2 regions of the Hydrogenophaga sp. GW101-3F08 genome follow, and region 2 is predicted to be linked to the other one. Evidence: predicted binding sites of a transcription regulator. Region 2 holds the regulator's gene; the other holds the start of a gene.
What was found. The regulator sigma-54, encoded in region 2, starts transcription at its own class of promoters, with help from an activator protein. The targets are predictions, from matches to a motif close to TGGCANGNAANCTGCTTT.
Positions count from the first base shown of each region.

Region 1: a site for sigma-54 is predicted at 1,796-1,813, ahead of AC07YZ_RS16555 (ammonium transporter). Genes of this name have one in related genera too.

Region 1 covers NZ_JBWKZP010000006.1:184,548-188,287, forward strand. The annotation lists gene AC07YZ_RS16535 (HDOD domain-containing protein) at 1-42, shown strand, start outside; gene AC07YZ_RS16540 (DUF805 domain-containing protein) at 76-411, opposite strand; gene AC07YZ_RS16545 (bacteriohemerythrin) at 510-1,028, shown strand; gene AC07YZ_RS16550 (DUF2867 domain-containing protein) at 1,159-1,671, shown strand; gene AC07YZ_RS16555 (ammonium transporter) at 1,895-3,097, shown strand; gene AC07YZ_RS16560 (GFA family protein) at 3,260-3,631, shown strand; gene AC07YZ_RS16565 (MFS transporter) at 3,728-3,740, shown strand, end outside.
Region 2 covers NZ_JBWKZP010000003.1:401,686-405,425, forward strand. The annotation lists gene AC07YZ_RS11330 (THUMP domain-containing class I SAM-dependent RNA methyltransferase) at 1-1,297, opposite strand, end outside; gene rpoN (RNA polymerase factor sigma-54) at 1,310-2,974, opposite strand; gene lptB (LPS export ABC transporter ATP-binding protein) at 3,082-3,740, opposite strand, start outside.

The sequences.
Region 1 (3,740 bases), on a different contig from region 2:
CAGGCCGCCGTGCTGCAGATGCTGGACGACCCGCGGGCCTGAGAACCGGCCGGCCCGCCGCCCGACAAGGCGGCGTTACTGGGACGGTGCCCCGCTGTAGGCGTTGCTGCCCTGGCTGGGCTGCACGGCCCAGTAGATCAACACCAACCAACCGATCACCGGGATCAGGCCGATGAGCTGCCACCAACCGCTCTTGCCGATGTCGTGCAGACGGCGCGCGCCCACCGCGATCGACGGCAGCAGCGTGGCGAGCGAAAACAGGTTGTGCACCATCCCCATGCGGAGCATGCCCAGCACCACCCCCACAACGATCAGGAACAGCACCCACCACCAATACTCCGAGCGCGTCGCGCGCCCCTCGAACCCCACGTACTTGGTGAAACAGGTCTTGACGGCATCGACAAAGTTCATCTCATCCTCCAGAAGGTAGTTGGTGGCGGCATGATAGCCGGGGCCCGCTTGACCTCCATCAAGCCCCGTCGCCGCCACTGCGGCTACATTTCCGGACCATGGACACCACTGCAACCTCCACCGCCTCCCACACGCCCACGCCAGCCACGGCTGGGCTGGACTGGTCCCCCCAACTGCAGACGGGCGACGCCCGCATGGACGACACGCACGAAGAGTTCGTGGTCATGCTCAACGAGCTGCTGGCCACGCCGCACGACCAGCAACTGCCGCTGTACCGCACATTCGTGGCGCACACGGTGGAGCATTTCGCGCAGGAAGAGCGCTGGATGCTGGCCACCGGCTTCGCCGCCGACAACTGCCACGCCTCGCACCACGCCACCATCCTGGACACCCTGCGCGCCGTGGTCGAGCACTACGAGCAGGGCGACACGGAAATCATCTCGCGCCTGGCCGAGGCGCTGGTCGAGTGGTTTCCGCAGCACGCCGCCAGCATGGACGCCGGTCTGGCGCTGCACATGAAAGATGTGGGCTTCGACTCCCGCACCGAAACCCTGGCCGACCCGAGCAAGGTGCGGCCCGCCTCCATGAGCGGCTGCGGCAGCGTGAGCTGCAGCTGAACGGCCGAACGCCACGACCAAGCCACCCGCCGGGTGGCTTTTTTGTGGGCGCGCTGTGGCCGCTGGCTATAGTCGAGCCAGGGGCGTGGACGCGGGTCGTGCGGCTGATGCCCAGCGAAAGAAGCCCCCCATGAACATCCCCACCGAAACCAGCCCGCCCGCCGACAGCCGCATCGCTCCCCGTCTGGAAGGCGCCGACTTCTTCGACGCCTGGGCCATCGACGCCGCCGACCCCCAGCGCAGCGCGCTCGGCCAGTTTCTCAAGGCCGCACAGGCCACGCCCGGCTGGGTCAACGCCTGCATGGCGCTGCGCAACCGCATCGTGCAGGTCTTCGGCATCAAGAACCTGGGCGCGCTCTCGCAGATCGACCCCGCCCGCCCCGACGCCGACTACCGCCCCGGTGACCGCGTGGGCATCTTCACCCTGATCGAAAACACGCCCGACGAGGTGCTGCTCGGTGACAACGACAAGCACCTGAGCGTGGTGATCTCCGTGCACCGCGCACCCGCCGCCAACGACCGGGCCCGTGTAACCGTCACCACCGTGGTCCACACCAAGAACGCTCTGGGCAGGCTGTACATGCTGCCGGTCACGCCCATGCACCGGTTGATCGTGCCCGCGACGTTGCGGGCGATTGGCTGAAGCGCGCTGGATCGCATCCCGTGCGGCTGACCGCTCACCACCGGCGCGCGGCGCCGGTGGTGAGCGGTCTGAACATCGGGTCTCAGGCACCCATTCGGTGCCTACCGCACCACCATGAAGTATCTGGCTTGTTTTTTGCTTGCGAATGGTGCGATTCGCCATGCAGACCCTGTTTTGGCGCTTTCAACGCACCAAAACAAGTTATTTCTGCACGGAGATTCACATGGACGCACTCAAACAGGGCGCTGATGCCCTGTTCATCCTGCTCGGCGGCATCATGGTCCTGGCCATGCACGCGGGTTTCGCCTTTCTGGAGCTGGGCACGGTTCGCAAGAAGAACCAGGTCAACGCCCTGGTCAAGATCCTGGTGGACTTTTCGGTCTCGACCATCGCCTACTTCGTCGTTGGCTACGGCGTGGCCTACGGCGCCTCGTTCTTCGTCGGCGCCGAGACGCTGGCCCAGAAAAACGGCTACGAGCTGGTGAAGTTCTTCTTCCTGCTCACCTTCGCGGCCGCCATCCCCGCCATCATCTCCGGCGGCATTGCCGAACGCGCCAAGTTCTGGCCACAACTGATCGCAACGGCCGTCATCGTCGGCCTGGTCTACCCCTTCTTCGAGGGCATCGCCTGGAACGGCCACTTCGGCGTGCAGGCCTGGATCGAGGCCACCACCGGCGCGGTCTTCCACGACTTCGCCGGCTCGGTGGTGGTGCACGCCGTGGGCGGCTGGATCGCGTTGCCCGCCGTCATCTTCCTGGGCGCGCGCGCCAACCGCTACCGCAAAGACGGCGGCATGTCGGCCCACCCGCCGTCGAGCATCCCCTTCCTCGCACTGGGCGCGTGGATTCTCTGCGTGGGCTGGTTCGGCTTCAACGTGATGAGCGCGCAGCGGCTGGAAAACATCTCGGGCCTGGTGGCGGTGAACTCGCTCATGGCCATGGTGGGCGGCACGCTGGCCGCGCTGCTGGCCGGCAAGAACGACCCCGGTTTCGTGCACAACGGCCCGCTGGCCGGCCTGGTGGCCGTGTGCGCGGGCTCCGACCTCATGCACCCGCTGGGCGCGCTGGTGGTCGGCGCCGTGGCGGGCGCGCTCTTCGTGGGCATGTTCACGCTGACGCAGAACCGCTGGAAGATCGACGACGTGCTCGGCGTCTGGCCGCTGCATGGCCTGTGCGGCACCTGGGGCGGCATCGCCGCCGGCATCTTCGGCCAACAGGCGCTGGGCGGGCTGGGCGGCGTGAGCTTCGGCGCGCAAGTCATCGGCACCGGCCTGGGCGTGGTCTGGGCGCTGCTGGGCGGCGCGGTGGTCTATGGCACGCTCAAGGCGGTCATGGGCCTGCGGCTGAGCCAGGAAGAGGAATACGACGGCGCGGACCTGAGCATCCACCGCATCAGCGCCACGCCGGACCGGGAAGTGAGCTGGTGATCGCTTGTGGGAAAGGCGCGAGGTCGGCACGAGCGACCACGGGCACGGCGGGAGACATGGCCATGATGGGTCCTCAAAAGGAGCCCCCGCTGTCGAAAACAGGGCGGGTCGTTCGTCGTGGATCTTGAAGGCCCTCTTCAGATCCACCACACTGCACCCACCATGCCCTCTGAATCAACCCCCACCCCGACCCACACCGGCAGCTGCCATTGCGGCCGCATCGTATTTGAAGTCCACGGCGCGATCGACAGCGCGCTCGCCTGCAACTGCTCGATCTGCTCGCGCAAGGGCTCGCTGCTCTGGTTCGCGCCGCGCGCCAGCCTGGAACTGAAGACGCCCGAGGACGCGGCCTCGACCTACCTGTTCAACAAACACGCGATCCGGCACCGCTTCTGCCCCGTCTGCGGCATCCACCCCTACGGCGAAGGCACCGACCCCAAGGGCAACGCCATCGCGGCGATCAACCTGCGCTGCATCGACGGCATCGACCTCGCGGCCATTCCTGTGCACCATTTCGACGGCAAGAGCCTCTGAGCCTGGGGGGCGCCAGCCTTCCGCCGCCCCGATCATCCCCGCAGACCGCCTGCCGTCGTCCTGGCCGGACCAAGCCGGGGGCAGACAGCCGACCCCATGAGCCATTCCT
Region 2 (3,740 bases):
CGATGGGGCCGTTCCACAGCGGCACGCGGCGCGATTCCTTGAAACGCATCTTGCCGGGCAGCTTGAGGTCGGGCGTGAGCAGCCAGGCGCTCCAGCCGGCGTAGTGGCTCTTCCAGTGGGCCGCGAGCTGCTGGAAAAACTCACTGCCGTCGCCGCCATCGGCCATCTGCGCACTCTCGCGGCCCAGCCGCGAAACCTCCGGCTCCCCGCGGCCCTGGCCGGGCGCGGGCGGCGCGGCCTGCCCCACGCTGAAAGTGCGCGGTGTACGCGGCGCCTGGCGCAGCGCACGCGCGCTGGCGTTTTCACCGGCCACACCGGCGGCGGCGATGCGCTCGCCATACGGCGGGTTGAGCAGCATCACGCCGGGCGTCTGGCTGGGTGGCATGCGCTGCAGGGCGTCGCCGCCGCGCAGCTCGATGGCGTGGGCCACGCCGGCGCGCTCGGCGTTGCGCTGCGCGAAGTCGACCATGCGGAACGACACGTCGCTGCCGAAGACGATGGGCGCGTGGCCCGCCGGCCACTCGCGCTGCTGGCGCGCGGCATCGTCCCGGATGGCCTGCCACACGTGGGCCTGGAACGGCAGCATCTTTTCAAACGCGAAACGGCGCAGCAGGCCGGGCGGAATGTTCAGTGCAATCTGCGCGGCTTCGATCACCACCGTGCCACTGCCGCAGCAGGGGTCGTAGAGCGGGGGAATGTCGTCGAGCGGCTGGTCGGCGCAGGCGTCCCAGCCGGTGGCGGCGATCATGGCGGCGGCCAGGGTTTCCTTCAGCGGCGCGTCGCCCTTGTCTTCGCGCCAGCCGCGCTTGAACAGCGGCTCACCCGAGGTGTCGATGTAGAGCGTGACGCTGTCGGTGGTGAGGTGGGCGTAGATGCGCACGTCGGGCCAGGTGGTGTCCACGCTGGGGCGCTCGCCGCGCTTGGCACGGAAGCGGTCGCAGATGGCGTCCTTGATCTTGAGCGCGGCAAAGTTGAGCGAGGTCAGCGGGCTGTGCTGCGCGGTGATCTCGACCTTGATGGTCTGCGCCGGGGTGAACCAGATTTCCCAGGCCACGTCGCCCGCGGCGTTGTACAGGTCGTTCTCGTTGCGGTACTCGCCGTGCCAGAGCTGCACCAGCACGCGCTGCGTCAGGCGGCTGTGCAGGTTCAGGCGCATGGCGTCGCGCCACGATGCCCGCACCCCCACGCCGCCACGCGCCTTGAAGGCCAGCGGCTCGTTGGTGATGCGCTGCACCTCGGCGGCGAGGAAGTCCTCGACGCCGGCGGCGCAGGGAAGAAAGAGTTGGAGTTGGTTCACGGCAGGGGGTGTTCAGAGCGCTTTGCGCAGGTTCGCTGGCGCGATGCGCAAGGCCTCACGGTACTTGGCCACGGTGCGGCGCGCGCACTCGATGCCCTGCTCGCGCAGCAGGTCGGAGAGCTGGTTGTCCGACAGCGGCTTGCCCGGCTCTTCGGAGGCGATGAATTGCTTGAGCAGCGCGCGCACCGCAGTGCTCGATGCGTTGCCGCCGGTTTCGGTGCCCAGGCTGGAGCCGAAGAAATACTTCAGTTCGTAGGTGCCGAAGGGCGTGGCCATGTATTTGGCGGTGGTCACGCGGCTGATGGTGGACTCGTGCAGGCCGAGTTCGTCGGCGATCTCGCGCAGCACCAGCGGGCGCATGGCGAGTTCGCCGTGCATGAAGAAGTTGCGCTGGCGCTCGACGATGGCGCTGGAGACGCGCAGGATGGTGTCGAAGCGCTGCTGGATGTTCTTGATGAACCAGCGGGCTTCCTGCAGCCGCTGCTGCATGGCGGCGTGGCCGGCTTCGCCGCCGTTGTCGCGTCCGCCCCGGTTCTGCCGCATGGCATTGGCGTACACGTCGTGCACGCGCAGGCGCGGCATGACCTCGGCGTTGAGCTGGACCTTGAAGCCGCGCCCGGCGCGGGTGACGATGACGTCGGGCACGACCACGTTGCGCTCGACATCGACGAAGCGGCGCCCGGGCTTGGGTTCGAGCCGGGCGATCAAGGCCAGGGCGGCGCGCACGGTGGCGTCGTCCAGGCCACACAGGTTGCACAGGCGCTTGATGTCGCGCTTGGCCATGAGCTCCAGCGGCTGGCTGCAGATGGCCAGCGCGGCCCGCGCCTCGGGGCTGTTGCGCAGCTCCAGGATCTGCAGGCGCAGGCATTCGCCCAGGTCGCGCGCGCCCACACCCGAAGGCTCCATGTGTTGCAGCAGCTGCAGCGCCACGCCCAGGCGCTGTTCGAGCGCTTCGAGTTCCTCCAGGTGCTCCTGCGGATCGACCGGCTTGCCCGGCGGGGCCGAGAGCCGCAACCAGGCGCCAGCCAGCTCGGACAGGCGCTCTTCGAGGTAACCGTCGTCGTTGAGCGACTCGATCAGGAAATACAGCGCGGCGCTGTCCTCGTCGCTCAGGCGCAGGCAGCGGGCCTGGTCGTGCAGGTGGTCCTGCAGGCTGACGGGCACGCGCGCGAGGTCGGCTGCGCTGGCGGTTTCGTCGTCGTCGCCCGACGAGTTGTTGTTGCGCGGCGGCGCGTCGCCGCCCCACTCGCTGTCATCGGGCGCCATCTCGACCGTGCCGTCGCCTTCCCAGCTCTCTTCCATCGGCGCGGCGCCATCGAGCCGGCTCTCCAGCGCCTCGCCCTCACCGCCTTCGCCGCCGTCGACCGGCGACACGGTGGACGACGCAGGCGGCAACGGGCCGTCGAATTCGGCGGCCGGGGCCAGGTCGCTGGCAGCCGCCACCGTGGCTTCGGCGATCTGCTCGCCCGCGCTCACCGGCGCGTCGATCTGCTCCAGACCAAACGCCTCGCGTTCGGCGAGCTCCTCGGTGCGCTCCAGAAACGGGTTCTCGTCGAGCATCTGCTCGACCTCCTGCGCCATCTCCAGCGTGGACAGCTGCAGCAGACGGATCGACTGCTGCAGCTGGGGCGTGAGCGCCAGATGCTGGGAGACGCGCAGCGACAGGCCTTGTTTCATGCGTCAGGCCGGCAAAACGGAGGGACAGCGACCCGGCGCGCGGGTCGCGCAGCGGTGCGGGAGCCGGGTCGGGCCGGCGGGCACGAGACACACAGGGGCCTCATGCATCACATCCTGAAATGCTCGCCGAGGTACACCCGGCGCACTTCGGCGTTCTCCACGATCTCGGCCGTGGTGCCGCTGGCGAGCACCTGTCCGTCGCTGATGATGTAGGCGTGATCGCAGATACCCAGGGTCTCGCGCACGTTGTGGTCGGTGATCAGTACCCCGATGCCACGCGATTTCAGGAAGCCAATGATGTGCTGGATCTCGATCACGGCGATCGGATCGATACCGGCAAACGGTTCGTCCAGCAGAATGAAGCGCGGCCGGGTGGCCAGCGCGCGGGCAATCTCCACCCGGCGCCGCTCCCCGCCGGAGAGCGAGGGCGCGGGCGAGTCGCGCAGATGGTCCACCCGCAGGTCCTTGAGCAGCTCGTCCAACCGGTGCGTGATCTCGGTGGCGGACAGGGGTTTGCCGTCCTCGTCGCGCTGCAACTCCAGCACGGCTCGCACGTTCTGCTCCACCGTGAGCTTGCGAAAGATGGAGGCTTCCTGCGGCAGGTAGCCCAGGCCCAGCCGGGCCCGCCGGTGAATGGGCAGCGCCTCGATGCGCTGCCCGTCCAGCAGGATCTCGCCGCCGTCGGCGCGCAACAGCCCCACGATCATGTAGAACGAGGTGGTCTTGCCCGCGCCGTTGGGGCCCAGCAGACCCACCACCTCACCCT